4 regions of the Glutamicibacter sp. NPDC087344 genome follow, and region 2 is predicted to be linked to each of the others. Evidence: riboswitches for the same ligand, from Rfam matches in the RefSeq annotation. Region 2 holds a riboswitch; each other region holds the start of a gene.
The links. A riboswitch is a leader RNA that binds a small molecule or an ion and turns the genes downstream of it on or off. The one in region 2 is predicted to bind S-adenosylmethionine.
Positions count from the first base shown of each region.

Region 1: it holds a riboswitch for S-adenosylmethionine, as region 2 does, so the genes downstream of both, ACIOWL_RS18270 (hypothetical protein) here and ACIOWL_RS20500 (flavin reductase family protein) in region 2, are expected to answer to the same signal.
Region 3: it holds a riboswitch for S-adenosylmethionine, as region 2 does, so the genes downstream of both, ACIOWL_RS07820 (OsmC family protein) here and ACIOWL_RS20500 (flavin reductase family protein) in region 2, are expected to answer to the same signal.
Region 4: it holds a riboswitch for S-adenosylmethionine, as region 2 does, so the genes downstream of both, ACIOWL_RS11640 (ABC transporter substrate-binding protein) here and ACIOWL_RS20500 (flavin reductase family protein) in region 2, are expected to answer to the same signal.

Region 1 is NZ_JBIUXY010000012.1:54,712-62,175, reverse strand. It holds gene ACIOWL_RS18300 (tyramine oxidase subunit B) at 1-156, opposite strand, end outside; gene ACIOWL_RS18295 (P-II family nitrogen regulator) at 216-563, opposite strand; gene ACIOWL_RS18290 (ammonium transporter) at 588-1,826, opposite strand; gene ACIOWL_RS18285 (gamma-glutamyl-gamma-aminobutyrate hydrolase family protein) at 2,214-2,975, shown strand; gene ACIOWL_RS18280 (TetR/AcrR family transcriptional regulator) at 3,018-3,575, shown strand; gene ACIOWL_RS18275 (thymidine kinase) at 3,572-4,195, opposite strand; SAM riboswitch class IV at 4,373-4,519, shown strand; gene ACIOWL_RS18270 (hypothetical protein) at 4,539-4,835, shown strand; gene ACIOWL_RS18265 (amino acid permease) at 4,832-6,214, opposite strand; gene kynU (kynureninase) at 6,335-7,464, opposite strand, start outside.
Region 2 is NZ_JBIUXY010000018.1:35,516-42,979, reverse strand. It holds gene ACIOWL_RS20510 (DMT family transporter) at 1-496, shown strand, start outside; gene ACIOWL_RS20505 (NAD(P)-binding domain-containing protein) at 721-2,511, shown strand; SAM riboswitch class IV at 2,902-3,018, shown strand; gene ACIOWL_RS20500 (flavin reductase family protein) at 3,110-3,610, shown strand; gene dnaB (replicative DNA helicase) at 4,186-5,541, shown strand; gene ACIOWL_RS20490 (hypothetical protein) at 6,765-7,034, shown strand; gene ACIOWL_RS20485 (hypothetical protein) at 7,349-7,464, shown strand, end outside.
Region 3 is NZ_JBIUXY010000004.1:40,070-47,533, forward strand. It holds gene ACIOWL_RS07795 (type I restriction-modification system subunit M) at 1-851, opposite strand, end outside; gene ACIOWL_RS07800 (hypothetical protein) at 896-2,932, opposite strand; gene ACIOWL_RS07805 (hypothetical protein) at 3,157-3,633, shown strand; gene ACIOWL_RS07810 (hypothetical protein) at 3,633-4,268, shown strand; gene ACIOWL_RS07815 (TM2 domain-containing protein) at 4,321-5,097, shown strand; gene ACIOWL_RS07820 (OsmC family protein) at 5,230-5,781, opposite strand; SAM riboswitch class IV at 5,813-5,934, opposite strand; gene ACIOWL_RS07825 (SNF2-related protein) at 6,084-7,464, shown strand, end outside.
Region 4 is NZ_JBIUXY010000005.1:339,368-346,831, reverse strand. It holds gene ACIOWL_RS11650 (phosphotransferase enzyme family protein) at 1-970, shown strand, start outside; gene ACIOWL_RS11645 (TetR/AcrR family transcriptional regulator) at 990-1,574, opposite strand; SAM riboswitch class I at 2,220-2,311, shown strand; gene ACIOWL_RS11640 (ABC transporter substrate-binding protein) at 2,433-4,067, shown strand; gene ACIOWL_RS11635 (ABC transporter permease) at 4,079-5,035, shown strand; gene ACIOWL_RS11630 (ABC transporter permease) at 5,050-5,937, shown strand; gene ACIOWL_RS11625 (ABC transporter ATP-binding protein) at 5,967-7,464, shown strand, end outside.

The DNA.
Region 1 (7,464 bases), on a different contig from region 2:
GCCGTGGGAGTTGCCGTTCTCCCCGGCCATCCGGTAATCGCCGTTGCGCAGCAGGATCAGCGCTTCTTCCATCACGTCGGTGCAACGGGCAATGTCGGTGACGCCGGCTGCGATCATGTCTTGTTCGCTGAGGTAGCGGAAGTTGATGGTAGTCATCGTTGGTACCTTTCGGAGGTTTTGGTCAAGATTGTTCGTTTGGAAAAGTTCAGTGCTGCTTAGATGGCTTCTTCGCCGGTTTCACCGGTGCGGACCCGGATGATCTGCTCGAGGCTGGTGACCCAGACCTTGCCGTCGCCGATTTCCCCCTCGGCGCCGGTCCGCGCGGAGTCAAGAATGGTGCTCAGCGCGCTGTCCACCTTGGCGTCGGGAACCAGCAGTTCCAGGCGGATCTTGGTGCGGAAGTTCACCGAGTACTGCTGGCCTCGGTAGTATTCGGTGCGCCCGCCCTGGACCCCGCGGCCTTGCACCTCGGTGGCGGTCATACCGGAGAACCCTGCTTTCTCCAGTGCGGAGCAGACGGTTTCCAACCGGATCGGTTTGATCACTGCGGTAATAAGTTTCATGTCTCTGCCTTTCGAATCCCGGGCTTAGAACGGGCGGCTGTCGTAGGCGGTCTCTGCGTGAACCGAACGGTCCAGACCGGCTTCCTCATCCGCTTCATCGACGCGGATCGGGCGGATCTTGTTCATGACCCACAGCAGGGCAAAGGTCATTGTGAAGCTGTAAACCAGGGTCACGGAGATGGCGATCAGTTCATGTCCAAGTTCGGAGAAGGCTCCGCCGAAGAAAATACCTGCCATTTCTCCGGGGGCCGCCGGATTGGCGAAGAACGTGGCGAACAATGAACCGGTGATGCCGGCAATACCGTGCACCGCGAAAACATCCAGCGAATCATCGATACGGTGGCGGCGCTTCCAGGTTATCGCCCAGGCTGCCGCGGCGGCGGCCAGGAAACCAACCATGATGGCTCCGATGGGGCCAACCACATCTGCCACCGGGGTGATGCCCACCATGCCGGCAATTGCGCCGGTTCCCAGGCCCAGCATGGTGGCATGTCCATCACGGATACGCTCGATGGCGATGAAGCCGAGCATCCCGCCGCACAGTGAGAGCAAGGTGGTCAAAACCACGTACTGGGCGAGGAAGTTCGCGCCTCCGGCGGTGCCGCCGTTGAAGCCCATCCATCCGGTGGCCAGCAGGCCCACACCGATCATCATCAGCGGCAGGTTGTGCGGGCGTCCGGCCTGCTCCTTGCGCCGTCCCAGGACCACTGCCAGCGCCAGGCCTGCGGCACCGGCATTCATGTGCACTGCGGTGCCACCGGCAAAGTCATGGAAGCCCAGCTGGTTGCGCATCCAACCGCCCACGGTTCCGGCTTCCGGGTTGTCGAAAGCGAAAACCCAGTGTGCCAGCGGGCTGTAGACAACCAGGATCCACAGCGCCACAAAAACGAGCCATGATCCGAATTTCATACGTCCAGCGGCGCCCGAGGCCACCAGCGCGGCGGAGATCGCGGCGAACAATACGTAGAACGCGGCCCAGAAAGTCCCGCCTGCCTCGTCATCACTCATGAAGTCGGTGAAGAAGGAGAACTCCAGGGGATTTCCGATCAACCCCAGACCGCCTACGGAGTCGCCGAGCACTAGCCCGTGACCAACAACAACATAAACAACGCCGGTGACAGCCAGAGAGCTGAGCACCATCAGCATCATGTTCAGTACGTTGCGTCCGTTGAGCATGCCGCCATACAGCATTGCCAGTCCCGGAAACATCAGCAGAACCATGGCGAATGCCGCCAGTAGCCAAGCCATGTCAGCAGCTTCCATGACGGGACCCCTTTCGAAGAGTTTGTTTGCGAGTGACTTCAAACTATCGAGGCAAGGTTCCGCGGTGCTTTCGTTTCTGTTTCTGCAAGGAAACAGAATGTTTCGTCATTTGGTCCAGATATCGGTGTCGTGAAATCTGTGTAAATTGCGTGTCCCAGTCGGAAATATTATTGCCACACACTCCCGCCAGGCGTATTTTTGAGGACAGATTCATACACGCCAGAATGCGATTATTAGCGAAAAACTATATAAGAGATCCGTGAAATACTGGTGAAACATTTAGGACCCAGCCGGGAAATCGTGCCACCCTACACTGATCAGGTAACCCACGAATTTTCCGCCCTGGCACAAGCCGCCGGGGCGGTCCCAGGCTAATTGGAGTGTGTTTTGGAACCGTTGAAGATTGCCGTTCTACATATTCGCGACACCCGCGAGCACAACCCCGGCTTCCAGCTCGAACTGGATGAGCTTAATACCAATACCCTCACCCAGATTCATCAGACCGGGCACCTCCCGGAACTGATCTCTTCCTGGCAGCTCAGTTTGGAACAGCTTCAGCAGATCGTTGATCGTTCGGACGCGGTGATCATCATGGGTGGCGAGGATGTTGACCCGCAGCTATACAACGGACCACTTTCCTATCCGGGTTCCGGTTCCCACGAGCCGCAGGCAGACCGCACCCAGATCGCGGCCATCCACCACGCGATCGCCACGGATACTCCCCTTCTGGGGATCTGCCGCGGACTGCAGCTGATCAACGTTGCGCTGGGTGGAACCCTGATACAGGACCTTGACCCTGCGCTGGCCCACCGCGGCGAGGGAACCGATCCGTTCGCCCAGACCCATGTCAGTGTGGTTGACGACGAGTTGGCAGTGGACCTGTCCGCCCTCTCCGCGCACCAGTGCACCCATCACCAAGCCATCGACTCGCTTGGGGACGGACTTCAGATTGTGGCCAGGTCCGCTGATGGGGTGATTGAAGCGGTGGTTCACCACACCGCCAAGCTCACCGGGGTGCAGTGGCACCCAGAGCACTCGCAGACGGCAGACACCCAGCTGGGCCCGCTGATCCAGCGTTTGGCCCGGCAACTCGGCCACCACGCACCGGCACCACGTAACACCGCGGAAAATCAGCTGGTTGACGCCTAGTCGCCGCGCCCTGAGTTAATGCCGTGCGTCTAGACTTGAGGCATGGCATTGACTCAGTTAACGGTCGTGGATACCGCGGTCGACATCCTGCAACAGTTCGGATTGGCTGATTTGTCGATGCGTCGCCTGGCCAAGGAACTTGATGTCCAGGTGGGTGCCCTGTATTGGCACGTCAAAAACAAGCAGGAGCTGCTGGCTCAGGTAGCCGCGAAACTGCTGAACACCCCCGCATTATCCGTCCGGGCCGATGACTTCGCCACGCCCAGCGAGGCGGTGCTGCAGTTGATGCGCAAACTGTACCTGGCACTGCTGCCTATCCAGGACAGCCCCGAGGTGATTGAGGTTGCCAGCGCCATGCAGGTTGAATCCTTGGAGCCGGTGCTGCAGTTGCGTGCCTTGTTGCAGCAGGCCGGGCTGGGCGAAGACCAGGCGCGCTTCGGCCAGCAGTTGCTGTTGAATCATGTGTTGGGTTCGGTGGCCTACCGCCAGAACCTGATCCAGCTGGACGTGAATTCATCGGAAAGCGACGGGTTCGATTGGGGTCTGCAGCGGGCCGTCGCCGGGCTGCTGTTCCCGGAATCCGCTGAGCGTTTAGGCTAACCGAGTTTTCCGCCGGATAGTTCCAGATAACAGGCGGCGCACAACGATTCGTACCAGACGTCTTCACCGTCGATTGCCACCTGGTTCCCGTCAAACACCACCTGTTGCCCGACGCGACGGGTATTAAACATTGCCTTGCGCCCGCACCGGCAGATGGTTTTCAGCTCCTCCAGCGAGTGAGCCAACTCCATCAACCGGGCCGACCCCGGAAACGCATGGGTCCGGAAATCGGTGCGGATACCGTAGGCAAGCACCGGCACGTTATCAAGGACCGCAATCCGCAAGAGGTCATCAGCCTGTTCACGGCTCAAGAACTGGGCTTCATCCACCAGCAGGCAGGCCACCGGTGGTGCGTCAATGTGCGGAACCAGCGCCTGCGGGTCATCGCCGGAGGCCAGCGTGGCGAACTGCTCACGGAGGTTATCCATGGGACCCACAATCAGGTCCACGGCTCGGCTCAGGCCGAGCCGGGACACAATCGAGCTGTCCCCCTTGGTATCCACTCCGGGTTTGGCCAACAAGATCCGTTGCCCGCGCTCCTCATAGTTGAATGCGGCCTGCAGCAAACTCGTCGACTTGCCCGAGTTCATTGCCCCGTAGCGGAAATACAGTTTGGCCACGCTCGCCCCTCGCTAAATTCTTCGGCCTGCCAACGGCAGGCCACCTATGATTTTAGCCCTCCGGGCTCCGTGGAAGATGACGTGCCGTGTCGCCCGGCGAATCTTTGTGAAGCATCGATACACCTTGCGGGCAGAACTCTTCCATCCTGTCGGCATCGTTTTATACCATGAAGACAGCTTCACGAGATCTGATCGCTGGGAATCCACAAGGGTTCTTGGCAAGGCTCCGACCGATCAGGCGCCAACCCCACACAGTTGTACGGCGGGTGGCTCGGATGACGAAGCGGCCCGTGGCACACCAGGTGTTTCGGGCAAGGACAACAAGTTGCAAAGGTGTGTTCCCATGCACAACACCACATATGCAGGTTCCCTCGAAACCTCGAACCTGATCAATCCGCTGCCCCGCTTCGCCAACGACTGGATCAGCGCCTGGCTGCAATTCGACAGCGGAACCGGGCTGCTTCATATCGGCGCCGGGCCGCGCGAATGGATTCTTGAACCGGTTGACCCGTTGAAGTTGAGCTCCGCGGTGGATTCGGGAATCCAGGTTCAAGGGCAGTTCAATCCCGGACTGAAGATCGCCTTGATTCCGGGCTCCCACCAGCTGGTGGGAAGCTCATTTTTCCGGCTGCGCGCCTAATTCCGGCCCACGTCGGACCGGCGGGCGAAAACCAGCCAATACAACGCCGACATGACCAGCACAAACGGAACCCCGAAAATCAGAGTGAACTTGAATTCCGGGACAAACAGCGTAGTGAGCAGCAGCCCGCCAAGCAATACCGCGCCGAGGACGGAGGCTGCCGGGTAGCCCGGCAGCCTGAAGTTCAAGGTGCCCTGCTCAGCGCTGATCTGGCGGCGGAATTCGACGTGGGTTAACAGGATCATCAGCCAGGTGGCCAGCGCGCCGAAGGTGGCTAGGGACATCATCAACCCGAACCCGCTTTCGGGCGCCAGGCCAACGGCGAGGGCCGCCACGGCGATTCCTCCGCCGGACATCCAGACTGCGTGCACCGGGGCGCCGGCGCGGCTGGTGCGCTGGGCCAGTTTCGGTGCGTGTCCGGCCGCGGCCAGCGAATGCAGCATCCGGGTCGCCGCGTACAGCTGGGCGTTCATGGCGGATAACGCGGCGATGATCAGCACAAAATTCAGCACCGATGCGGCGAAAGGAATACCCACCTGGTTCATCACGGTCACAAAGGGCGACCCGCCGGCTACCAGCTCGCTGGTGGGGGCAATGGCCAGGATCAGAGCCATGGTCAAAACGTAAAACAGCAACAACCGCAGGAACGACACTTTAAACGCCTTGCGTACCGCGAGCTGAGGGTTGTGCGCCTCCGCGGCGGCAATGGAGATCGCTTCGATTCCCATGTAGGAGAAGATCGCGACGATCACCGCGCTCCAGGTCCTCGAAAGGCCATGAGCGAAAAAGCCCGAGTCAACGGTGTAGTTGGCGAATCCGAAACCGTCGTGCGGATCATGGAAAACCAACCAGGCGGCGATGATGATAAACGCGATGACCGCGAACACCTTGATCGCGGAGAACCAGTACTCGGTGGTTCCGAAGACCCTCACGCTGGAAAAGTTCACCGCCAGCAGGGCGGCAGAAAAAAGCAGCACCCAGAGCAGCCCGGGAACCTGCGGGAACCAGAACTGCATGTACTCCCCGATGGCGCTGACTTCCGTGCCAACCGCGAAAATCAATGCGGACCAGTACATATACTTGGTCAGGTAGCCGGCGTAACGGCCAAGATATTTTTCGGCATACACCCCGAATGAGCCAGCCACCGGTTGCTTGACGGTCATTTCGGCAAGCGCTCCCATGACCAGCAGCGCAATCACCCCGCCGAGCACATAGCTGAGGATCACCGAGGGACCTGCCATCGCGATGGCAAGCTTGCTCCCGGCAAAGAGCCCGGTGCCGATGGCGCTGCCCAAAGCGATCATGGCCATCTGCGCTGGAGAAAGCGACTTCTTCAGGCCGGTGCTTGGCCTCCCGGTTCCAACCGGCTGTTGCGCCACTGCTACTCCCTACGACGTGCCTAGGCGGCGCGTGGAATCTGCACACACGCCGCCACTAAGCGTACTCGGGAGCCAAAACCCCGGATTTCCGTTGAAGATCCGGGGTTTGGCAGATTGCGCCTAGGTCACGGCGTTTCGCAGGGAGTACTCTTCGCGTTGCCAGGCGTTGGTGTGCAGAATCTCACGCAGGATCTGCACCGCATCCCAGATATCGGTGCGCGAGATGTACAGCGGGGTGATGCCAAAACGCAGCACCTCGGGTTCGCGGTAGTCACCGATCACGCCCCGGGCAATCAGGGCGGCCATGATTTCGTAACCGTGTTTGTGGCGGAAACTCACGTGGCTTCCGCGCTGGGCATGCTCGCGCGGGGTGACCAGTTCAAACCCGAATTCTGCGCAGTGGGTTTCCACCAGCTCAATCAACAGGTCGGTCAGCTCCAGCGAGGTCGCCCGCACCGCGGCCATGTCGGCTTCCAACGCGATATCCAGGCCCACCTCGATCATGGCCAGGGATGTCACCGGTTGGGTGCCGCACATAAACCGGCGCACGTCCTTGGCCGGGGTGTAGCTTTCCTCCATGGCGAACGGCGCGTTGTGGGACCACCAACCGGACAGTGGCTGCCAGAACCGGTCATGGTGGCGGGCATTAACCCAGATGAAGGCCGGGGAGCCGGGTCCCCCGTTGAGGTATTTATAGGTGCACCCGACCGCGTAGTCTGCGTTCGCGCCATTCAGGTCCACCGGGACGGCACCGGCCGCGTGAGCCAGGTCCCACACCACAAGGGCTCCTGCGTCATGGGCGGCGGCGGTGATCTCAGCCATGTCCCACATGGAACCGGTCCGGTAGTTCACGTGGGAGAGCGCCAGGACGGCGGTGTCCTCATCGAGTGCCGCGCGCAGCGAAGCCTCGTCGTCAATCAGCCTCACCTCGTAGGGCACGCCGATTTCCTGGGACAACGAATTCACCAGATCGGTGAGCCCCTGGGCGATATAGATATCGGTGGGGAAGTTGTCCCGTTCGGTGATGATGACCCGACGGTGCGGGGAGTCGGCTTTTTGTGTGCGCAACGCTGAGGCCAGGGCCTTAAACAGGTTCAGGCTGGTGGTGTCGGTAATGGCGGTTTCCTGGGGATTGGCTCCCAGCAGCTGCCCCAGTTTGTCGCCAAGTTTCAGTGGCAGGTCAAACCAGCCGGCCTCGTTCCACGACCGGATCAAGCCCTGGCCCCATTCGGCGTTCACCACCTCGGCGG
Region 2 (7,464 bases):
TCTGGGTATCGCTTGCTCGTTGCTCGCCATGCTTTTGTCCAGCATCGGCGCGTTGCTGACGAAAAAATGGGCGGTGCATCAGCGGCCCTTGGATCTCACCGCGTGGCAGTTGACGGCCGGCGGGCTGATGCTGATACCTGTGGCAACCGTGTTCGAAGGTCCTCCTTCCGCGTTGGATCACTCTGGATTCTGGGCTTCGGTTTATGTCTGCGTGGTGGCCACCGCGATTGCGTTTTTTGTGTGGTTTCAGGGACTGAAACACCTGTCAGCGGCAACCGTAGGGCTCATTGGTCTGCTTAATCCGGTCACGGGAGTACTTACCGGCACCCTGCTGGCTGCGGAGACTTTTGGTGCTCAACAGCTGGTGGGTGTCGTTTTGGTTCTGTTCGGAGTTGTTTGTGGATTCGGCAGACTACCTGGCAGGAGCGGCTCAAGGAGAGCCCTCAAGGTGCCCCGGGGCTTGAGCAAGACGAGCGGTGTCGATTGCCAAATGTAGTTCTCGGCGAGGCGCTTCGGCGGGACATGCCGCATATCTGGCCGTCCGAGACCCGCTGCCGGCGCTGAATACCGAGCTTCGGTTCTGAAGCGGGGTTGGGATCTCAAAATTGTTGCAACCTTTTGCAACTCTTTTATATTGTGACCCACGTCATACTCTGGATTCAACGCGGTGCCGCATCAGCTGCACCTCCCCAAGTTCCAGAAAGAAATGAAGTGATGACGATGGCTGAGAACTCCCCGGAAGTCCAGGCTCAATCATGGCTGGCCACGCTGCAACAGGCCCTGGCTGCAAGGGATGCCGCCGCCGCGGCGCAGCTGTTCGGCGAAGAGTGCTACTGGCGCGACCTGACCGCATTGACCTGGAATTTGCACACCGCCGAAGGTCGTGACGGCATCCAGTCGCTGCTGCTCGGTATCGATTCGGGTGCGTGGCCACGCAATCTGCAGGTCACCAGCGCCGCGGACGCAGATGGTGTTATCGAAGCCTGGTACACCTTCGAAAATGACGCGGTACAGGGCAAGGGCCTGTTCCGGCTGCGTGACGGGTTGGGCTGGACCATGCTCTCGACCGCTCAGAATCTGCGTGACTTCCCGGAGCCATCGGGACCACGCCGTGCGCTGGGAGCCGATCACGGTTCTGCCATGGTCTCGGAAAACTGGTTGGACCGGCGCAAGCAGACCCAAGAGTCCTTGGGCATCACCGAACAGCCCTATGTGCTGATCATCGGCGGCGGGCAGGGCGGCATTGGCCTCGGCGCGCGCCTGAAGCGTCTGGGGGTGCCGGCGCTGATCATAGACAAACATCCCAAGCCCGGAGACCAATGGCGTTCGCGGTACCATTCCCTGGCCCTGCATGACCCGGTCTGGTACGACCATATGCCGTACATCGAGTTCCCGGACCACTGGCCGGTATTCACCCCGAAAGACAAGATGGGCGACTGGCTTGAGTGCTACACCAAACTCATGGAACTGGATTATTGGTCCCTGACCGAGGCGGTCAGCGCACGCAAAGACCCGGAATCAGAAGGCTGGATCGTTGAGGTGACCCGCGAGGGCGAACCGATGACCCTGCGCCCCACCCACCTGGTGATGGCGACCGGGATGTCCGGAATCCCCAATCTCCCCAGCTACCCGGGTCAGGAGATCTTCGCCGGGGAGCAGAACCACTCCTCGACCCACCCAGGAGGCGAAGCCTATCGCGGCAAGAATGTGGTGGTGATCGGGGCAAACAATTCAGCCCACGACATCTGCGCCGATCTGGTGCACAACGGCGCCAAACCGGTGATGGTCCAGCGTTCCAGCACCCACATTGTCCGTTCTGAATCACTGATGAAAACCGTGCTGGGCCCGCTGTACTCGGAGGAGGCGCTGGCCAACGGGATCGACCACAACACCGCCGACCTGATCTTTGCCTCGATCCCCTACAAAGTACTGCCCGAGTTCCACAAACCAGCCTTCGCCCAGATCCGGAAGGACGACGAACAGTTCTACCAGTCGCTCACCGACGCGGGATTCGACCTGGACTTCGGCGACGATGATTCGGGCTTGTTCCTGAAATACCTGCGCCGCGGTTCGGGATACTACATCAACATTGGAGCCTCGGAACTGGTAGCCGACGGGTCCATCGCGCTGGCCAAGGGCGAGGTCTCGCACCTCACCGAGCATTCCGTGGTGTTGGCCGACGGCACCGAACTGGCTGCCGACGCGGTGGTTTACGCGACCGGCTACGGGTCCATGAACGGTTGGGCGGCCAAACTCATCTCCCAGGAAGTCGCCGACGAGGTAGGCAAATGCTGGGGACTGGGCTCGGGAACCACCAAGGACCCCGGGCCGTGGGAAGGGGAGCTGCGCAACATGTGGAAACCGACCCGGGTCAAGAATCTGTGGTTCCACGGCGGCAACCTGCACCAGTCCCGCCACTACTCCAAGTACTTGGGAATCCAGCTCAAGGCCCGCTATGAGGGGCTGGAAACCCCGGTCTACGCGCTCGCCGAAAGCTTTCATACGCTCTGACGCGCAAGACGCGTCTGAGAGGGCTGCGGCCCGCCTGATAACACACCGCGACCGGGCGGGCCGAGTCTTTGGCTGGTCGGCTGGTCCAGGACAAGGGCGCTTGGTTTGCGCGCCGAGCCACCCTTGTCCTGGACCAAGCGGTTGTAAATGCCGGTCCAGTCAGTTTCCAGTCGGTGCGTGGTGGTCGGCCGGATCGGGCGGCCGGCTATCGGCAAATGGAAACAGGGCTGAAACCCCAACACGAACATCAGCTAATTCAAAGGGCTAACGAATAATTGAACGATTGTGACACCATGGCTCCCTGGCAAGTCGAATGAATCCTTGAGTATTGAGATTTAAGAAGCGAAATATTTGACCGTTCGGCGTAATCACCAATATTGTTCTAACCAGAATCAAGAGCGTCAGCTATAAGCCCTGGCTTGCTGGCCGGCAACCCTCTCAACGGTAGTGGGGTGCTCCAGGTGAGGATTCGGTCCCGCGCAAGACTGCGTGGCACAAATACCGCACATCGAGTGCGCCGGCATCGGTTTTGTGTAGGAGAAATTCCGCACGATTCCCGGGCCAGCGTTCGGTGGGCACGACCCGAAGGAATCGAGCCATGTCATTAAACCAGGATCTTGACCCACTGACCTTGCGCAAGGTTTTCGCTCAGCACCCATCAGGTATTGCCGCTCTCTGCGCGGTGATTGACGGCGAAAAAACCGGCATCATTGCTTCCTCATTCACCGTTGGAGTTTCGCTCGAACCAGCACTGGTGATGTTTGCGGTGCAGAAGACTTCCAACACCTGGCCGAAGCTTCGCCAGGCGGGGCGCATTGGTGTTTCGGTGCTCAGTGAACGCAATGACGGTGTCTGCGTCCAGATCGCCTCCAAGCACGGCGACCGTTTTGCCGGTGTGGCAACTCGCGACACCGAAGAGGGCGCGCTCTTTATCGAAGAATCCACCCTGTGGCTGGAAACCTCAATCTACAACGAAGTCGAAGCCGGAGACCACTGGGTCGTTTTCCTCGAAGTCCATGGTCATGACGTCGCAAAACACTCTCCGCAGATTTTCCACGATTCACGATTTCACTCATTGCCAGTGCCCGAACTCGTATAACTGAACCAACTCAACGCTGCGGCACGAAGGGACCCCCTTCGTGCCGCAGCGTTTTAATTGCCGTTCGGGAATCAGTCCTGTGAGGGCTCGGGTCTTCACCGCGGCCGGTTTGTAGCGTAATGATGACACAAGGTCTATCCACAATTTTGTCCACAGTCTTGTGGATAGCCTGTTGATGAGGGTTGATAACTCCCAAAAAGTACCATGAATACGGGAATTTGACTGTTGATAACCAGTTTTAGGCCCGCGGGGAGTGGAAAAAATTAACTTGCTATCCACAACTGTGCAAAGGTAAACGCACTAGTCAAAGACTACTTGTTGATTATTAAGTGGGGTAATCCACAGGGTTGTCCCCATGTAGTGAACAGGCGAATCCACAGGTGAGGGTGGATTATCCACATAATCTGTGGATATCAGGGTTTACCTCTGTTAATAACCCACCTAGTGTTGGCACTGGGAACGACTATCCACAAGAGCATTGGGTCTAACTGTCGGTTGGTGCTGACATGATAGGCAGTTGCCGTGGTGGCATGAATGGTTTCCCAGCGGGTACATAGGGGATGGAAGTGTCTGTAATGAGTGCAGAGCCGATCTACGAAGAGCGCGAATCAGATGCGGGGCGCAAGCCGCCGCAGGACATCGAAGCGGAAATGTCTGTTCTTGGCGGCATGATGCTCTCCAAGGACGCGATCGCCGATGTCGTCGAGGTACTTCGCGGCACCGACTTCTATCGCCCGGCCCACGAGGCAATCTATGAAGCAGTGATCGACCTTTATGGTCGTGGTGAACCCGCAGATGCCGTGACGGTGGCCGACCTGTTGACCAAACGCAGCGAGATCTCGCGCGTTGGCGGCGCAGCCTACCTGCACAACCTCATCCAGCAGGTGCCGACCGCTGCAAACGCTGGGTACTATGCCGAGATCGTGCGCGAACGCGCTGTGCTGCGACGGCTTGTTGACGCTGGGACGCGCATTGTCCAGATGGGTTATTCTCCCGACGGCGAGGTTGACGCCATCGTAAATGAGGCGCAGGCCGAGGTCTACAAGGTTGCTGAAACCCGCAGCAGCGAAGACTACGTCCGCCTGTCCGAAATTATCGAAGGCACCGTTGATGAAATCGAGAACGCCGCCAACGCGGGCGATGGCATCACCGGTGTTCCCACCGGCTTCTACGAATTCGATGAGCTGACCCAGGGCCTGAAGGGCGGCCAGATGATCATCATCGCGGCCCGACCCGCGGTAGGTAAGTCGACCTTCGCGCTGGACTTCGCCCGTTCGGCGGCCATCAAAAACAATATGGCTACCGTCTTTTTCTCCTTGGAAATGGGCCGCAACGAAATTGCCATGCGCCTGTTGTCCGCCGAAGCCTCCATCCAGTTGCAGGACCTGCGCAAGGGCTCGGTTGAAGATGCGCAGTGGACCAAAATTGCCACAACCATGGGCCGGCTGAATGAAGCCCCGCTGTTCATCGATGATTCGCCGAACATGTCGATGATGGAAATTCGCGCCAAGTGCCGCCGCCTGAAGCAGCGTAACGAGTTGCGGATGATCATCTTGGACTACCTGCAGCTGATGAGCTCGGGCAAGCGTGTGGAATCCCGCCAGCAGGAAGTTTCCGAGTTCTCGCGTAACCTCAAGCTGTTGGCCAAGGAGCTCGATGTTCCGCTGATCGCCTTGTCGCAGCTGAACCGTGGCTCCGAACAGCGCCAGGACAAGAAGCCAATGGTCTCCGACCTTCGTGAATCTGGCTCGATCGAGCAGGACGCGGATATGGTGATCCTGTTGCACCGCGATGATGTGTACGACAAAGAAAATCGTCCGGGCGAAGCTGACGTGATCATCGCTAAGCACCGTGCCGGTCCCACCAAAACCATCACCGTGGCGTTCCAAGGCCATTATTCGCGCTTCAGCAATATGTCCTCCGAGGGGTAGTTCCCTGCGGTGAGCGACCGGCACCTGCCGTGGCCAGTGATTTCTTGGGCCTCTGTAGGTGCCGGCCCTATTTCTGGCGGCTTTCGAATTTGTGACGGATGTTAATGTCACTGTCGATCGGTTGACCGACCCAAAATGGCTAGGGTCGTACACTCACCGGTTGAACATAGTCTGTAGTTGCCCATGGAATTCGAGGATGTCCAACCGAGAACCGTGCATGACAGCGTTTGCATGGTGTTGGGTGACTGGCGGTGCGGTTCGTCCGTGGCAGAGGTTTAACGGTCGGTCATCAGGTACGAGGCAAGGTCCAGGTTCTGCTCCATAGCCGTAACGCATTGGAAGCTGCCAGAGATTATGCGTCCAGAACTGCTTCTTCGAACAAAACAATACCGTGGTTTCAAAACGCTGCTGATAGGAATTACAGAGTCACCACTGAAACAGAAGCGCCGTTGGCAAACCCCAGATAGCATGGCGCACGGTTGGTTCGTCCATGGGGTTCTACAGCTTTAGAGAGCAGGGTGTGTCCGCTCCCCGGTCAATGGTTGTATGTATGTCACCGCCGAGTCCAAACCAGGTAACGTTCGAGGAGAACATAAAAGGCACTAACAAAACCAGAACGGCAGATGGGAATCATTTCATGTCAGTCTGGGTGTGCACACCCGCTGCCGCTGCTTATCAGTCCATTGCCTAACAGATCCAGTATTCGGAACATGGTTAGTGCCGGTTGCTACCGCGCAGGTCGGGCTGGATGCCATGGACCGACGCAGTTTGACCTGTTGCAAAGACTGTTTGATGGAAGCTGAAGGACACTTTCAAGGAGTGAAATAAAATTGTTTCCGTAAGCACAATAAAAAATCGCTACGTATATTAATGATTGCGCGGAATATGGTGATCGAAAGTGCGTATTGGAAGGATAGTGGTTTGTAATCTGCGAAGGAGTACAAATCCGTCTAATCCTTGAAAACTTCGACTTGCCAGGTGGATCCATGTCGCAGTTAGAGTATTTTTTAAGTATCGAAAACCTAATTAATCCATGGTTTTCGACGCTCCTGGTGCATCGAAGGTCTTGATCTTGACATTCATTTATCTTCAGGAGTCCGGCGTAGGTTTGTAGAAAGCGGTAGCGAGATGAAAATGATGAAAATGTTTATAGAACCACTCTTAGCCTGGGTGAGTTGCGAGTTGTGATCAAGAGTGCATGTGGCAAGGGAGACATCGCGCCATTGAACTACGATGTATTGGACGAGCGACCCGACCTTGGAATTCTGATTGAACGCAAAAAATTCATGAGTGGGCTTGCGGCAGTTCAGGTTATCGCGAACGATGAAGTGGATCAACGGTTGGTGGCTATTAACGCTCTAGGAGATTCAGGGTTTTCGATTGCAATGAATGGACTTCAGAACTCCGCAAATTTCGGACTATCTAAAAAACTGGCCGCTGAAATCATAGATGCATTACATTCGGCTGATAGCGATTTGGAAGAAATTGGATAATCCTTGAAGTTTTCACCTTAAGGATTGAAGTCTAATTATTGCTTAGTTTCGAAGGGCTCTTGAGTAAAACACCAAACGTTTCGTGCTGTTTTGACTGATCCTATGGATCCGAACCTTTATCATGTGAATATAAATTTTGGATTTATATCGTTATGAATATATTTCTCAGTGCTAAACATTTTAAGCCAAAACGAGAAGTACTCCCTAAGGGAGTACGCGGAGACCCATATCGCGAATAGAAGGTGGTTTCTACAAAACGAATAAGGTAAATATCAAGTTATCTTCGAATCTGATTTCTAACTTGTGGAGGCATCATGGCTGTGAACGATCAACAACTCACGGACTACTACGAAACACTGAACCTCGAACGTGCTGAGTCTCTTTCTGGCATTCAAGAAAAGATTCAAGAAATGAAGGTCGGATGGGGACA
Region 3 (7,464 bases), on a different contig from region 2:
GCTTGCATGTCCGGGTGCTGGTCACGGGCAAAAGTGTCGCCCCAACGAGAAGCCAGGTTCGCATTGAGACCATGGATAGCCAAGTTCATCTTGGCCATGCGCCAGGTGCGCTCGTTCAGTTCCTGCCCGTAAACGGAAATCGCTGTGCGATCCGCATGGTGAGCATCCAGGAACTTTTCGGTCTGCACAAACATGCCACCCGAACCACAGGCAGGGTCGTAGACGCGGCCGCTGGTTGGCTCCAGAACTTCCACGAGCACACGGACTACACCCGCCGGCGTGTAGAACTCTCCGCCTCGTTTGCCCTCGGCGCGTGCGAACTTCTCCAGGAAGTATTCATAGACTTCGCCTAAAAGATCACGGGCACGTCCGGAGCCCTGGCCGGTAAAGCGGGCGGTGTTGAACAGGTCAATTAATTCACCCAGACGGCGCTGGTCCACCGAATCACGGTTAAAGATTCGTGGCAGGGTTCCTGCCAGTGTGGCATTGGCGCCCATGATTGCATCCATGGCGGCATCAATGAGCTCGCCAATGTTCTTAGGTGCTGCCCCCTCAATGGAGGGAAGCCCCTTGGCGTTTTCAGCCAGGTAATTCCAACGTGCGTTCTCCGGAACCCAGAAGACACCGCGGCCGGTGTACTCATCAACATCGTCAATGAGCATGGCAATCTGATCTTCGCTCATTCCGTCTTCTGTCAATTCCGCGGCCAACTGCTCGCGACGCTCGGCGAAGGCATCAGAAACATACTTCAAGAAGACCAGACCAAGGATCACATCCTTGTACTGTGACGCATCCATGGAACCACGGAGTTTGTCTGCGGCTTTCCAAAGAGTATCTTTGAGTTCCTTCATGGTACTAGGCGCTGCCTCAGCCGCCACCTTTTTAGCTCGTGCCACTAGGGCCTTCCTTCCATACTGATGTTTGGATCAATTATCTCAGCTTCACCGGAAAATAAAGCGCTGATCAACGCGTGTGTGATGTCGTCTAATTGGCCTATACGCTGAACCGCCGCAAGTCGTTCTTCCTCAATGGTGCGCAGTGAACTTTCCAATGCTGCCACTGTGCTTTGAGGCAGCCGGCGAACGTCCCACCGACGCCAATGCGGATGGAACGCACTATTGATGTCCTTCGCGAGTACCTCGGAAACAATTCCTGAATCAGAGCCGGAATCAATTCTGAGGATCCTGACCGGATAATTCACGGCATGTGATCCTTGATGGTCCACGATTGCGCTGGGCTTGCCGTGGGCAGTGAAGATTACATCCCCGGGTTTCGTGAGGGGCGCATGTTCGTATGACTGGGTAAGGTCAAAATAGGAAAGCGCGCCCGTTGGCTGTCCGTGAAGCAGATCAGTGGGGTTCCAGACTTTGATGCCTTCGTGCTTGGCATCGCCTAACGAAAGTTTTGTGAAACGGGTACCCGAGATGAGGCGGACGGTGCCCTGGTGCACCAAGTCTCCTAGAGGAGTTGTCGCCGAGCGTAAGTGCTGGGAAGTCGGGTCGTTGACACTGCGTGCCTGAAGTTCAATCTTCAGCTGTGGTCGTGACGCCGCCGAAATCAAATGATCAAGGGCCAGTTCCAGCTCAACCTGCCGTTTAGCTAGATCCGAAGAATCGGTTACTCGCGAGGGGTGAGTAGTCTTTTTGCTTGGAATCAAGCTTCCAGTGGACGCAATGACAACGCTGGTGCGAGCCCATTGGGCAAACCTGAATGCACGGGTACGTAACGCCTCATCACCGATCAGGCTTGCGCCAACATCTGTGGCGAAATCCGAGATGACATTTTCATCCAACTCAAGATCGCTGAGGTTTGCCAGCATGATGCGGCGTTCCGCCAGTGGGATTTCCTCTACGGTCGGACCGATGACCCAAAGCGCCAAGGCCGTGCGCGGCCTATAGAGGAGATGGCCTTGGGGAAGTCGAACGGCGGCTCGAATTCGTCCCATACGAAGGATTGAGCCACGAATGCTGGTCAATTTCTTGGAGGACATCGTGTCAATCAACACATCTGCCGGCGCAATGATGACTGCTCCCTGAGTTGGACCAAGCTCCAAAACAAGGTCGTCAATTCCTTGTAATATCTCTTCGGGATCCGTAGAGGAAACTTCTGGAGAAGGGAACTGCGCCAGGTGCACGACCGGCTGGTTTCCGCCGAACGGCTTGCTGATGCTCAATGAATCGTTCGCGGTGGCAAGCATCTTGAGCCGGCGCAGGGTCATCCGATCTGCTGGGCTTGAGATTTCGGAAACAACTGGTTGCTGGATGATTGCCGCGGTAGATTCATTTAGCGACCGTGAGAGTTCATGGATCAGGTCGCTGCCGCCATGAGTGGCTTCATGGAAAAGCAATTCATTGCCCGCTAGTTCAAGTGCGCAGCGAGCGACGAGCTGGCGGGCTTCGGTAGAGATAGCGGTGCGGCTTATCGAGATTTCGTTGGCACGGAATCGGTCGGTCACGAGTGATTCGAATGCTGGCAGTGCCCCATAAGAGGCATCGATGAGCTTATCAACGTAAGCCGCTAGGAACTCCAACTGGTCGGTGGTCGCTTCAAGTTCCGAATAGAGGAACTCATCATCCGGGTCAATTTCATCGGCCGCATCGAGCAGGTCTTCAGCGCTGAGGCCCTGGAATGGCCGGCCCCAGAGCTGCTGGAGTACCAGCAGCGCGGTGACCGGGTGGAAGTTATCTCGTGCAATGTTGGAGAACGCCGCCGCGTCTGCATCAAACTCCGGGTTGTTGCCGCGTCCGGTAGCTTGCAACCAGGAAACAATCTCTTCTGACCTGAAGAGGTCTTGCGAGCCGGTGGTATGCGCCGGCTCGGGAAAGGGCGTCTCGGTCCCGCGACTGCGTGAACGCCACATGGTGACTACCGGTCGCTGTACCTGGGCGAGACGCGCAATGTCTGACAGCGACAGCAAATCCTGTGCCTGCATGACAGCCTCCTTTGGAACGCGCGAACGGTATGACTCAATCCTAATAAAACGCCTTCAGATGACAACCGCATGAGCTGATAACCCCCATTATCAGCAAGTTAGTATCAAAATGTCGAAGTCGTGTTGCATGCTGGTTTCGCGACGAAAACACCCCCCCTCGGATTTCGACTCCTGGCAGGTACGTTTTCGTCCACATCATCACTCACTCGCACCAGGAGGCCCTAGTGGAACCGCAGTTGCAGGGACCTTACGTCCCGCCGGAAATGCTGAGCAAGCGTCCCAAGAAGTCGTGGATCATTCCAGCTTCGGCAGGTCTTGCAGCCGGCACCGTTCTAGGCTTGCTGATCGGGGTCACGGCCTCTGGCGGGGGAGTGAGCAGCTCGGCCATGAGCCAGAAGGTCATTGACCAGGCCGTGGAAAACTGCAGCATGGATGCCGAAGGCTACACCGTCATGGACGGAGGCGCCGCGATTGAGCTGGACACCAAGGGCGAGGACTCCTTTGACTCTGGAACCAGCAACTACTTTTCCTACCTGTGCATGCTAGACGAGCTCGGAGTCCCCGAGGTTACTCAGCAGAAGATGAGCCGGACTCGCGCATTGGACGGAACCCAAAGAGATACCTGGGACGGATTGCAGGCCAGCTGGTCTTACCACCCGGACAGCGGAATCAACATCCTGATTGAAGGGGCGAAAAACTGATGAGTACGCTCAAGCCACTGAACCCGGTGCCAGAAGAACTGCCAGCAGAACCGAAAACCAAGAAAAAGCGTTGGGGACTTGTCTTGGGTTCGGTCCTAGTCATTGGAGCCTTGGGAGGCGGGGTCTTCTGGGGGATGAATATCCCGGATCCCAAGGAATCCGAAGAATATCTGGCGCTCTCGGACACCACCACGGCAGTATTCGCCGAACGTGACGAGCTCAGTGCGGAGCTCACCGAGCTGAAATCAGGTCTTGCGGACCGAGAGGCCGAGCTGGAGCAACAGGGCAAAGACCTTGATTCCCGTTCCGCCACGCTGGATGAACGCGACGAAGAGCTTGACGGAGCCGAAGCTGCGGTGCTGGCCCGTGAAAAGGCCGTTGGCACCGTTGAAGCTGAGCAGGAAGCGAACTCCGTCAGCGACGGCATCTGGACGGTGGGCACCGACATCAAGGCCGGGACCTACCGGGCCAAGGAAGCGGTAGGCAGCAACTGCTATTGGGCCGTGCTCAAGTCCGGGACCAATGGGGACGACATCATCAACAACGGCATCCCCGGCGGCGGCCGTCCCACGGTGACTGTCTCAAAGGGCCAAGACTTCGAATCGGTGCGCTGCGGTACCTGGGTCAAGCAATAACACCCAGTGGCGCGCATACCGTCATTGATCATCACAAATCAAAGGAATCATCATGAGCTACAACAATATGCAGCCTGCGCCTATGGCTCAGCACCCTGCTCCGTACCTGCCACCCAAGTCGTTCTTGACAACCTGGTTGCTGTCCCTGTTCTTGGGCGCCCTCGGCGTTGACCGCTTTTACCTGGGCAAGGTGGGTACCGGCCTGCTGAAACTGTTCACCTTCGGCGGTCTGGGCCTGTGGGCCCTGATCGACCTGATTATCATCCTCAGTGGCGGCATGACGGACAAGTTCCGCCGCCCGCTGGAAGGCTATGCCAAACACAAGGTGGTGGCCTGGATCATCAGCATTGTGCTGGTGGTAATTGGCGGAATCGGCGGTATGGTCAACGCGAGTACTGCAGGCTTTGACGGTGCGTCGTCGTCCTCGGCCATTGAGTTGCCAGCTACCGGTAGCGAAACCGAAAGCAAGGCAGCGCCGGCCGAAGCCAAAGAGGAGCCAGCAGCCAAGGAAGAAAAGGCTGAAACCTCGTGGCAGGAAGTGATTGTCCTTGACGGCAAAACCGACAAGTCCAGCAAGGTGTTTGAACTGACCGGTGCCGAGGCGCGGATGACCTACAGCTTCACCGGTGGCGAAGACATGGCCATTGGAGCCATCTACCTCTTGACCGAGGGAACCGACCTGATGAAGGACGGCGGACTCCCAGAAGTCATGCTTGACGGGCCGGTGGAAGAAGAAACCGCGCTGCACAAGTCGGCAGGCACCTATTTCCTTGACGTGACTGCAGCGAACTTCGACGGGTGGAGCATCACCATCGAAGAGAAGCGCTAACCAAAGGTTTCGTGTCTCGCCGTTGGGGCGGTGAGCACGGAAATGCGCCCGGGCGGGCTCTCATCATGGGGAAGAGAGCCCACCCGGGTTTTTATTGCATTGATGCCTGGTGTGAGGCAGAAGCTGAAAGCTTTAGTTCGCCGGGGTCAGAGTGACAGCGGTGGTGACCGGAACCGGGTTGGCGAACAAGTCCAAGACCGGGCAGTGGGCGTCAACAGCCTGGCGCAGTTCGTCATAACGCTCGGCCGTCTCCGGGCCGGTGATCTGCACGTCGAGATCAACCGAGGTGAAGCCCGGACGCACGGTTTTATCGATGCCAAAGAGGCCGCGCACATCAAGGTGGCCCTCGGCTACAATCTTCACGTCGTCAACCTGGATGTTCAGCTGCTCGGCGTAGAGGCGGTAGACAACCACTTGGCATGAGATCAAGGCGCCCAGCGCGTATTCAACAGGGCTGGCGGCAACGTCGTCTCCACCCAAAGCCGCTGGCTCATCCACGGTAAAGGTGTGCTTCCCGGCAACGATGTTGCTGGCCACCGAACCAAAACCTTCACCCTGCACCGTGAATGTCAGTTTGGCATTATCTGCGGTTGCTGAGATTCGTTCACCCCAACCGGTACCGGCCTGCTGCAGGCGTGCGGAACGATCTTCGGCTATGGAAAGAGTGGAAGCTGCGTTAGACATGAGGAATAAATCCCCTTTCTGGCGCAAGGGGCGCCATCGCTTACGAACCTGTCTTTCAGGTCCGTCGAATCATCACCTGGAGCACCCCGCACAATGACGCGAAGAGGGTTGCCGTCCAATCAGCCAGGGCTTATTCGATTGGAACTCGTGATTCAGTAGTTACTTTTCTACCGGTTCTCGGCATGCTGGGTAAATAGCCAACTTCACGATTCGTCACACGGCGAACTGTCGGTTCCCTCGATAGAATGGATGTGAATTTCCGCGATGTTATGGAGCGGACCTCTACCCGTGAAGTTGTGTGTATGGAATATCAGCTGACCCCCGTTGCCGCACAGACCCTGGTCACCGATTCGGAATTTACCGAAGGTTGGCGGCTTGCCAACGCGGGGCAGGTTGCCATCAACGAACGACGCAATACTCCGGGACTCTCTTTTATCTCCGGCTGGGTCGCAGGCTCTTTGGTGATAGTGCAGCTGTCTATCGAGGGAACCAACATCAGCTTCAGCAGCCGTTGCGAAGAGCACCCGGAGGAGTACTCCTGTGAGCACGTCGCCGCAATGCTGGTGGCGGCAACACAAATCAGCGGTGGAGGTTTTACCGTCTCTAGCGAGGTGAAGCCGGAAAACACCTGGAAAGCTCAACCCGCCCCCCAGTGGGCCCGCACACTCAAACGAATATTGCCCTCCGGACCCAGGGACAATGACGTCGAGGAAGACATTGAAGAGCAACCGCTCGGCCTGATCCTGAAGGTGACTGCCGGCACCAGCTACGGCCGGCCCACCCTTCACCTCAACGCGCGTCCGGCACGCAAGGGGGCGCGCAGCCCCTGGGTGCAAACCGGGGTGTCATGGCGTGGGCTGATGTTTGATGACCGGTTCCCCAAGGCGCAGCGCCGCGCGGTCAATGAACTGGTGATGCTCAGCGAACGCGCACAGCACGACCAGTACGGGCACGTCTGGGACACGTCCGAGTGGGTCAGCCTGAATAGGCTGCCGGGCAAGGATCTGCGTGAAGCCTTTGAGGTGATCCTTGAATCAGGAGTTCAGGTTGTCAACGGAAACTCCAACAACCGAAACGTGGTTTCCTTGTCCGAGCTCAAGGGCTCGGCCTTCCTCGACCTGCGACGTGGCGAGAGCGGGTTGACGATTGAAAGTGTTTTCCGCGGGCCACACGGCGAGGCCGATCACGTGATTGCTTTGGGCAGCCCTCCCTCCCTGGTGGTGTACTCCGACAAACCACTGGAAAAAGCTAAAGACCTGTCAATGGCTCCACTCGAGGACGCCGTGGCACACGAAATTCGGGACTTTCTCAGCATGGGAGCCATGCTGGTTCCAACCTCTGACATTGAAGACTTCGAAACGGAGTACCTCGATTCTTTGCGCCAGGTCGCGCCGGTGCGGAGCGCCGATAATAGCTACAAGGTGCCTGAGGTCCCGCGGCCGGTACTCCAGTTGCAGATGATTGACACCGAGTCCGGAATGAACCTTCGGTTCGCCTGGTACTACGGTTCTAAAGCTCCACGCCAGAAGTCGGTCGAGCACGAAATTATCACTTCAGTGCAGGACAAGCTCGGTGGGGATGAGCCTTTGGGCCGGCCGACCAAGAGCGGGGTCTTTCCAGAACAAAACCTCACCAAGTCCCAAGCCATCGAATTCATCATGTACCTGCTCCCGCTGCTGGAAG
Region 4 (7,464 bases), on a different contig from region 2:
GGTAGTTCTTGCTCGTCTTGCTCTCGTGGAGTTTGGCTACGATCCGGAAACCGTTGACCTTCAGTTCGTCAAAATGCGGGAAAACACCGTGTTTCGCGCGGAGACTCCCGATGGTTCCATTGCCCTGCGATTGCACCGACCGGGCTATCGAACGCATGAAGAAGTTAAGGCCGAGTCTGACTTCATCGATCTCCTGTCTCGGGAGGGCTTCCCCGTCGTGCACCTGGTGGAAGCGGCAAACGGTCACCGTGCAGTGACCGTCAGCGATGGTGAAACTGAAGTGATTGTTGATGCCCAGCGGTGGTTGGAAAACTCCCGGCAGCTTGGCCAAACCGAGGGAGCCGAAGAGGCGAGCCCGTTGTTGCCGGAGCACTTTGAAACCATGGGGGCGCTGGCGGCGCGCATGCATAATGTTGCCGAACGTCTTGGTGGGGCCGGAAAGTTTCCCCGAGTCCCTTGGGATTGCGAGGCGATTATTGGTCCGGACGCTCTGTGGGGAGACGCGCTCAGCGCGCCGGGTCTAGATGCCGGCGCGACAGGGCAGCTGCAGCGGGCACGGGAAATCATGCGGGATCAGTTCAAGGCTTTTGGGACCGAGCCATCGGTCTACGGCGTGATCCACGCAGACTTCACCCCTGAAAACGTTTTGGTTTCCGGCGATGAATTTGTTGTGATCGATTTCGATGATTTTGGTGATGGATGGTATCTCTTCGACCTGTCCACCGTGCTGTTTTTCTTTGTGGAGAACGAGTTGTACCCGGATTACCGAGAAGCCTTGTTACGCGGGTACCGAACCGAGCGGGACCTGAGCCAACACGAAGAGCAATTGCTTGATCTCTTTTTGCTCGCGCGGGGTTTCACTTACCTGGGATGGGCCGCGACGCGCCCCGAAACTGCGACCGCCCAGTTCTTGATCGCTGAAATCGTTCCGCTGGTCGTGCGCATGGCGACGGACTTGGGCGCGGAGTAGCCCTGGCTCTTCGACAGTGTTAATTCGCTTCAGTTAACAGTGCATTGCAGGTGCGTCGCAAGGCCCGCAGCAGACCATCGGCCTGCTCTGGGTGCTCCGCGGTCACGGAGGCAATTTCACGCAGCGCCCCGGAGACCAAAACTGCGATTTCTTCAACGGGTGCGTCGGCCGGCAGAGTTCCGTCGTTGCGTGCCTGACGAAGATCTTCAAGCAGCATCTGTTTGAAGTGCGATGAGGCCTGACCGGTCACGCCACTGAGCGGGCCGAACGTGGCCGTGCCGATGCGCGCGTAAAAGCGACCTTCCGGGGTTGACGCAATGTCCACCAGCGCAGTAGCTAAAGCGATGATTCGTGCCGTGGCACCAACTTGCTGGTCGCGGCGTGCCGAACCATCGGCATCTAGCAGGTTGCCAATTCGAGTGTAGGCTTCACGAACCAGCTGCTCATGCCCATCAGGGAAATACGTATAAACGGTTCCACGGGATACCCCCGCGTGTTTAGCGACCTCTTCAATGGTGATGCTGTCAAAGGACTTCTGACCGAGCAGCAGCGACATTGCCACGAGGATGTCAGTGCGAGTGCGCTGACGATTGCGTTCACGCAAACTTAGAGGCTCGTGGGACACAGCTGCACTTTCGGGACGAAGATAAATTGGAAGTAGTAGGGATTAGTTAATCATACGAATCAGGTCGTCCCTCTTTTGGTCAGGCACCTATGGGAATCCGTGGATACTCGAATGCCTCCCATTCGGTGGAGGCCAACGGCTAATCTGATTCCCCGAGCTCTGGACGCCGTGGACCGCGGGGCGGTCCGTAGGGCGGTTGATGTCCGAAAGCTGACCGAGCGATTTTCTGATCCATAACTTGCAGGAGCATTCGGGGGTAGTCGATGCGCCCTTGGTCCAGGGTCACCTGAGCATAGTCTTCGAGAGCGAATTGCCGGTTTCCGTGGCTTGCGGACTCAACTTCACTTTTGCGTTTGTGACGCAGCACCCACTCTCTGTGAACTGGTGTTGGAGACTGTCTTCTTTAAAGTCGGGTCATTAAGGACTATCGATAGCCACTAGCGCAAGGGAAAAATCTTCAGTGCGACACAAAACGACTTGTGACGAACTGTGACACCTAGTGTGACGTGATGACGGCGTGTTATCGCTTGGAATATGACTTCATGACGCGGACTTTACGTAACGCTTGGCTGGCACCCGCAATGGGTTGCACACTTGAATTGTTCGGCAGGTTAGCCGAACACCACACCATCCAGAGCGACTGAGAGACCTGGCTCGCAGACGTCGCAGCAACCACCCGAAGCAGGGAGCGGTGCTAAGGCCAGGACCGATGGAGATTGCTAGATTCCACAACGGTCCTTCGCGGGCGGAGCTATGCCTTCCCGCAGATCCTCAACAAAGGATCGTTGAGTATTCATGCGTAATCCTCGGGTCACATACCGAGAGGAACACACGAAGATGCGTATTTCGCACCTGAGCTTGAAAGCAGCGGCCCTGGCCGCCGTATTGGGACTAACCCTGACCGCCTGCGGTGGCAATGCAGATTCTGCTACCCCAGCAGAAGGTTCGCCGGCGGCGGCCGGTGAACCGGTAGAGGGCGGCACCTTCACCTTTGCCGAAGTTACCCCGATCAATAACTGGCAGACCCAGGCCGCTCGTTTCTACGAGAAGGCCAACGTGCTGAATTCGGTCCTGGACCGCCTGACCTACTATGACGTTGAGTCCGGCAAGCTCGTGGGCTGGATTGCCGACGATTTTGAGGCAAACACCGAGCAGACCGAGTTCACCTTCACCATTCGTGACGGAGTGACCTTCTCTGACGGCACCGCACTGGATGCGCAGGCGGTCAAGCTTAACCTTGATGCACTGGGTCTGGGCATCGAATCCGCTCAGATCGCACCAAACGTGGACTTCAGCGCATACAAGTCGGCTGAAGTTGTAGGCGATAACCAGGTCAAGGTGACGCTCAAGCGTCCGGACGCCAACTTCCTGCGTGCCACCTCCTCGGTCACCGCCGGCCTGGTTTCCCCGGCAACGTTGAAGCTGGACAACGCCGGACAGTCGGCGATTGCAAAGATCGTCGGATCCGGACCGTTTGTTTTCGAGTCGGAAAAGCCGGACGAAGAAGTTGTTTTCACCAGCCGTGACGACTACGCCTGGGCCCCGGAAACCGCAGCGAATCAGGGGGATGCCTACCTTGATTCCCTCGTGGTCAAGTACCTGCCAGAAGTTGCCAGCCGCGCCGGCGCCGCCCAGTCAGGCCAGGTCGACCTGGTCCGCGGCCTGCAGCCGGTTGATGAGCAGGTGCTCACCGCCAACGGCGGCCAGGTATTCGCCGCTCAGGGTGTTGACCTGACAACCAACCAGGCAGCGGTGCGTATCGGCTCCGGCAAGCTTGCCGACCCGAAGGTTCGCCAAGCACTCCAGGTCGGAATCGACCGTCAGGCCATCAAGGACACCGTGCTTTCGGACAGCTACGTCATTGCCGGATCGATCTTGAACCACAAGGCGCCGGGATTTGTTGATTTGTCCGCAGATCTTGCCTACAACCCGGAGAAATCCAAGCAGCTGCTCGACGAAGCGGGCTGGACCGTAGGGGCGGACGGCGTGCGCGAAAAAGACGGAGAGAAGCTGGAAATCACCGTTGCCAGCTCGAACAACTCCGTTGTCATCAAGCCGGCATTCGAATTGATCGAGCAGCAGTGGCGCGACCTCGGCGTGAAGCTGGTCAACCGCGCTGCCGACAATACCTTCCTGGTGAATGCGCTGGTTGACGACCAGATTGAGTTCTTCGGTACCCGGCAGTTCGCCCTTGGCGGCCTCGGCCCGGTCTACGCGCCGGCCAACAACACCCAGACACTGAACTCCGACGAAGAGCTGAACGAGCTCTTCGCCAAGGAGCAGGCGGCCACCAGCGAAGAAGAACACCTGAAACTGATCGAGGAAGAACAGCGTGCACTGGTCCTGGACAAGGCGCTGACCCTGGTGCTCTGGGACGAAGTCCAGGTGTACGGTGCCAGCGACTCGGCGCACGTTGAATTCACCTCCGGCACCGCACCAATCTTCCAGGGCGCCTGGAAGAGCGAAAACTAGGAGTTATTGCCATGGGCGGATACATAGCCAAGCGTGTTGGCCAGGCCCTGCTGGTGATCTGGCTGGCCTACACCGTTGTGTTCATCGCGGTACAGTCGCTTCCCAACGATCCGGTGACCATCTTCTTGAACTCGGATTCGGCAGCTGACCCGGCGACCATCGCGCAGATGAAGGCGTACTACGGATATGACCAGCCGGTTTTGTCCCAGTACTTCACCCAGCTGTTCGGTTTGCTGCGCGGGGATCTGGGATACTCGCTATCCAGCGGCTCTGAGGTATCCGCCCGTATTGGCGAAATCGTCGGTTCAACGTTGATCCTGGCCGGCTCGGCATTCGTGGTTGCGGTGGTTTTCGCCGTGGCGCTCACCGCTGCAGCCAGCCTGGCCCGCAGCGCCAAGCTGCGCAACCTCCTGCTGAACCTGCCGCCGCTCATGGTCTCAATTCCCGTCTTCTGGCTGGGTTTGGTCCTGCTGCAGTTGTTGGCCGTGCAGCTGGGGGTGATGTCGCTGTTCCCGGATGATTCCTTCCTGTCGCTCGCGGTGCCGATCTTCGTTTTGGCAGTCCACCTGAGCGCACCCATTGCACAGGTGCTCATCAAGAGTGTGCAAGAAGTGAACACCCAACCATTTGTGGATGTGCTGCGGGCCAAGGGAGCCAGTGAATCCTGGATCTTCTACCGCCACACCTTGAAGAACGCGGCACCAGCGGCGCTGTCGATCGCCGGTATCACCATTGGCACCCTGTTGGCTGGTTCGGTGATCACCGAAACAGTTTTTGCCCGCGCCGGACTCGGGCAGCTGATTCTCCAGGCAGTGACGGTGCAAGACATCCCGCTGGTCCAGGGTTTGGTGCTGCTCACGGCCATCGTGTTCACCGGAGTCAACCTGCTGGTTGACCTCATCCATCCGAAGCTCGACCCACGCATTATCACCGCCCGCTCGGGTTCGCCCCGTGCACTTGCGGCCTAGGGAAAGAAAAGATCATGAGTCTTCTGGCAGATAATGTCGATACGACCGTTGAGTCCCCGAACGCCCAGCAAAAGCCGAAAAACTCGTCCTCAGGTGCCGCAACGGTACGCCGCTGGCTGGCACGGTGGTGGGTATTGATTCCGCTGGCAATCATGCTTGCGTGGGCATTCGTCCCGGCACTTTTCTCCGGCCATGACCCGATCACCGGTGTGCCTGCCGACAAACTGATGGGACCGAGCGCGCAACACCTGTTCGGCACCGATCACCTGGGCCGTGACGTATTCTCCCGTGTTGTCTACGGGACCAGGCAAACTCTGCTCACCGCCGGGCTTGCCTGCCTGATTGGCAGCATTATCGGATCGGTCCTGGGACTTCTTGCCGGTACCGCCGGACGTTTCGCAGACAGCGTGGCCATGCGGTTGGTGGATGTGATCCTGGCAGTTCCAGCCTTCCTGATCGCACTGATCCTGGTCACCGCAACCGAACCGGGCCCGCTATCCTTGGGGATCGGTGTCGGTATTGCCTCCATCGCGGCCTTCGCCCGGCTGGTGCGCACCGAGGTTCTCCGCGTGCGTTCCAGGGACTTTGTGCAGGCCGCGCTCATGAGCGGCGGCAAGTACTTCACTGTTCTTCGCCGCCACATCATTCCCCATGTCATCGGCCCGGTGCTCTCTTTGCTGGCGGTTGACCTCGGGGCAGCCATTCTGGCAATTTCCGGTTTGGGATTCCTCGGCTTCGGTTCGCCGCCGCCAACCCCGGAGTGGGGTCTGCTGATCTCCGAAGGAAGGCAGTACCTCTCGGTGGCCTGGTGGTTAACCACGCTGCCAGGTTTAGTCATCGTTGCCGCGGTGATGCTGATGGCCACCCTTGGCCGCGCAATTAACAAAACCTTCCGTTTCTAGCACCGCTACCAGGCCGAACAGAGAAACCCATGAATACCTCACAGAACGCTGCTACTCCGGTGGTCCGCATCGAAGACCTGAGGGTTGAATACGCGCAGGGAACCATCGCGGCGGACAACATCAATCTAGAGATCCCCGGTGGCCAGATCGTGGCCATCGTCGGCGAGTCCGGTTCGGGCAAGTCCACCTTGACCAAGTCATTGATCGGGCTGCTTCCGCAGGGGACCAAGAGCACCGGCAGCATCCGTTTTGGCGGCACCGAAGTGACAACCTTCGATGTCCATCAGTGGCGCAAGATCCGCGGTGCCGGTATTGGTTTGGTTCCGCAGGATCCAGGCGCGTCCCTGGACCCGGTAAAAACCATCGGCTCCCAGGTTATCGAGGTTTTCAGGCTGCACCCAAGCCGTTCGGTTCCCAAAAGCCAGTGGCGTTCCAAGGCCATTGAACTGCTGGAAAGCGTGGGGATCGATCGCGCGGAAAGCCGGCTGTCGCAGTACCCGCATGAGCTGTCCGGCGGGCTGAAGCAGCGTGTGCTGATCGCCATCGCTTTTGCCCTGAACCCGCAGCTGCTGATTGCCGACGAGCCAACCAGCGCGCTGGATGTCACCGTGCAGCGAACCGTGCTGGAAATTTTTGTGTCGCTGGCCCGCAAAAACGGGACCACGGTCCTGTTTGTCACCCACGACCTGGCGGTGGCCACCGATATCGCGGACCGTGTGCTGGTGATGAATTCCGGGCGCATTCTCGAAGACCGCAGCGTCAAGGAGCTGGTCTCGGAAAGCACCGACCCGTATACCAAGGCACTGCTGGATCAGGCCTATGCCACGGCGAATCAGCAAGAAGCCCGGAGCACCGAAGACATCGCGATTTCCGTCAACAACCTGAGCAAGGTTTTCGGCAAGGGAAACAACGCGCATACCGCGGTGTCTTCCGTATCCTTCGACGTGGCCCGCGGAACCACTTTTTCCCTGGTGGGAGAGTCGGGGTCGGGCAAATCCACCACCGCGAAAATCATTATGGGCCTGCTCGAAGCCAGCGGGGGAGAGGCCTCGGTCAATGGCACAGATGTGAGCAACATCGGAGGCAAACAGCGTTACGCGTTGTGGCGCGAAGCCCAGCTTGTGTACCAGAACCCGGACTCGGCGCTTGACCCGCGGCAACATGTTGAATCGATTATTGCCGAGCCGATGGTCAATTACCGGTTGGGTGACGCCAGCTGGCGGCGTGCCCGGGTCGCCGAGCTCATGGAGCAGGTGAACCTGTCGCCGGAACTGGCTGCCAAACGACCCGGTGAACTTTCCGGAGGCCAGCGCCAACGTGTGGCGATTGCCCGCGCGCTGGCCAGCGGGGCCAAGATCCTGGTGCTTGACGAGGCGCTGAGCGCGCTGGATGTGTTGACCCAGGAGCAGATCCTGGAACTTCTGGACAAACTGCAACGCGAGGAAAACCTGACCTACCTCTTCATTTCCCATGATCTGCACGTGGTTGAGCGTATTAGCCACCAGGTCGGTGTGATGCGCGGAGGCC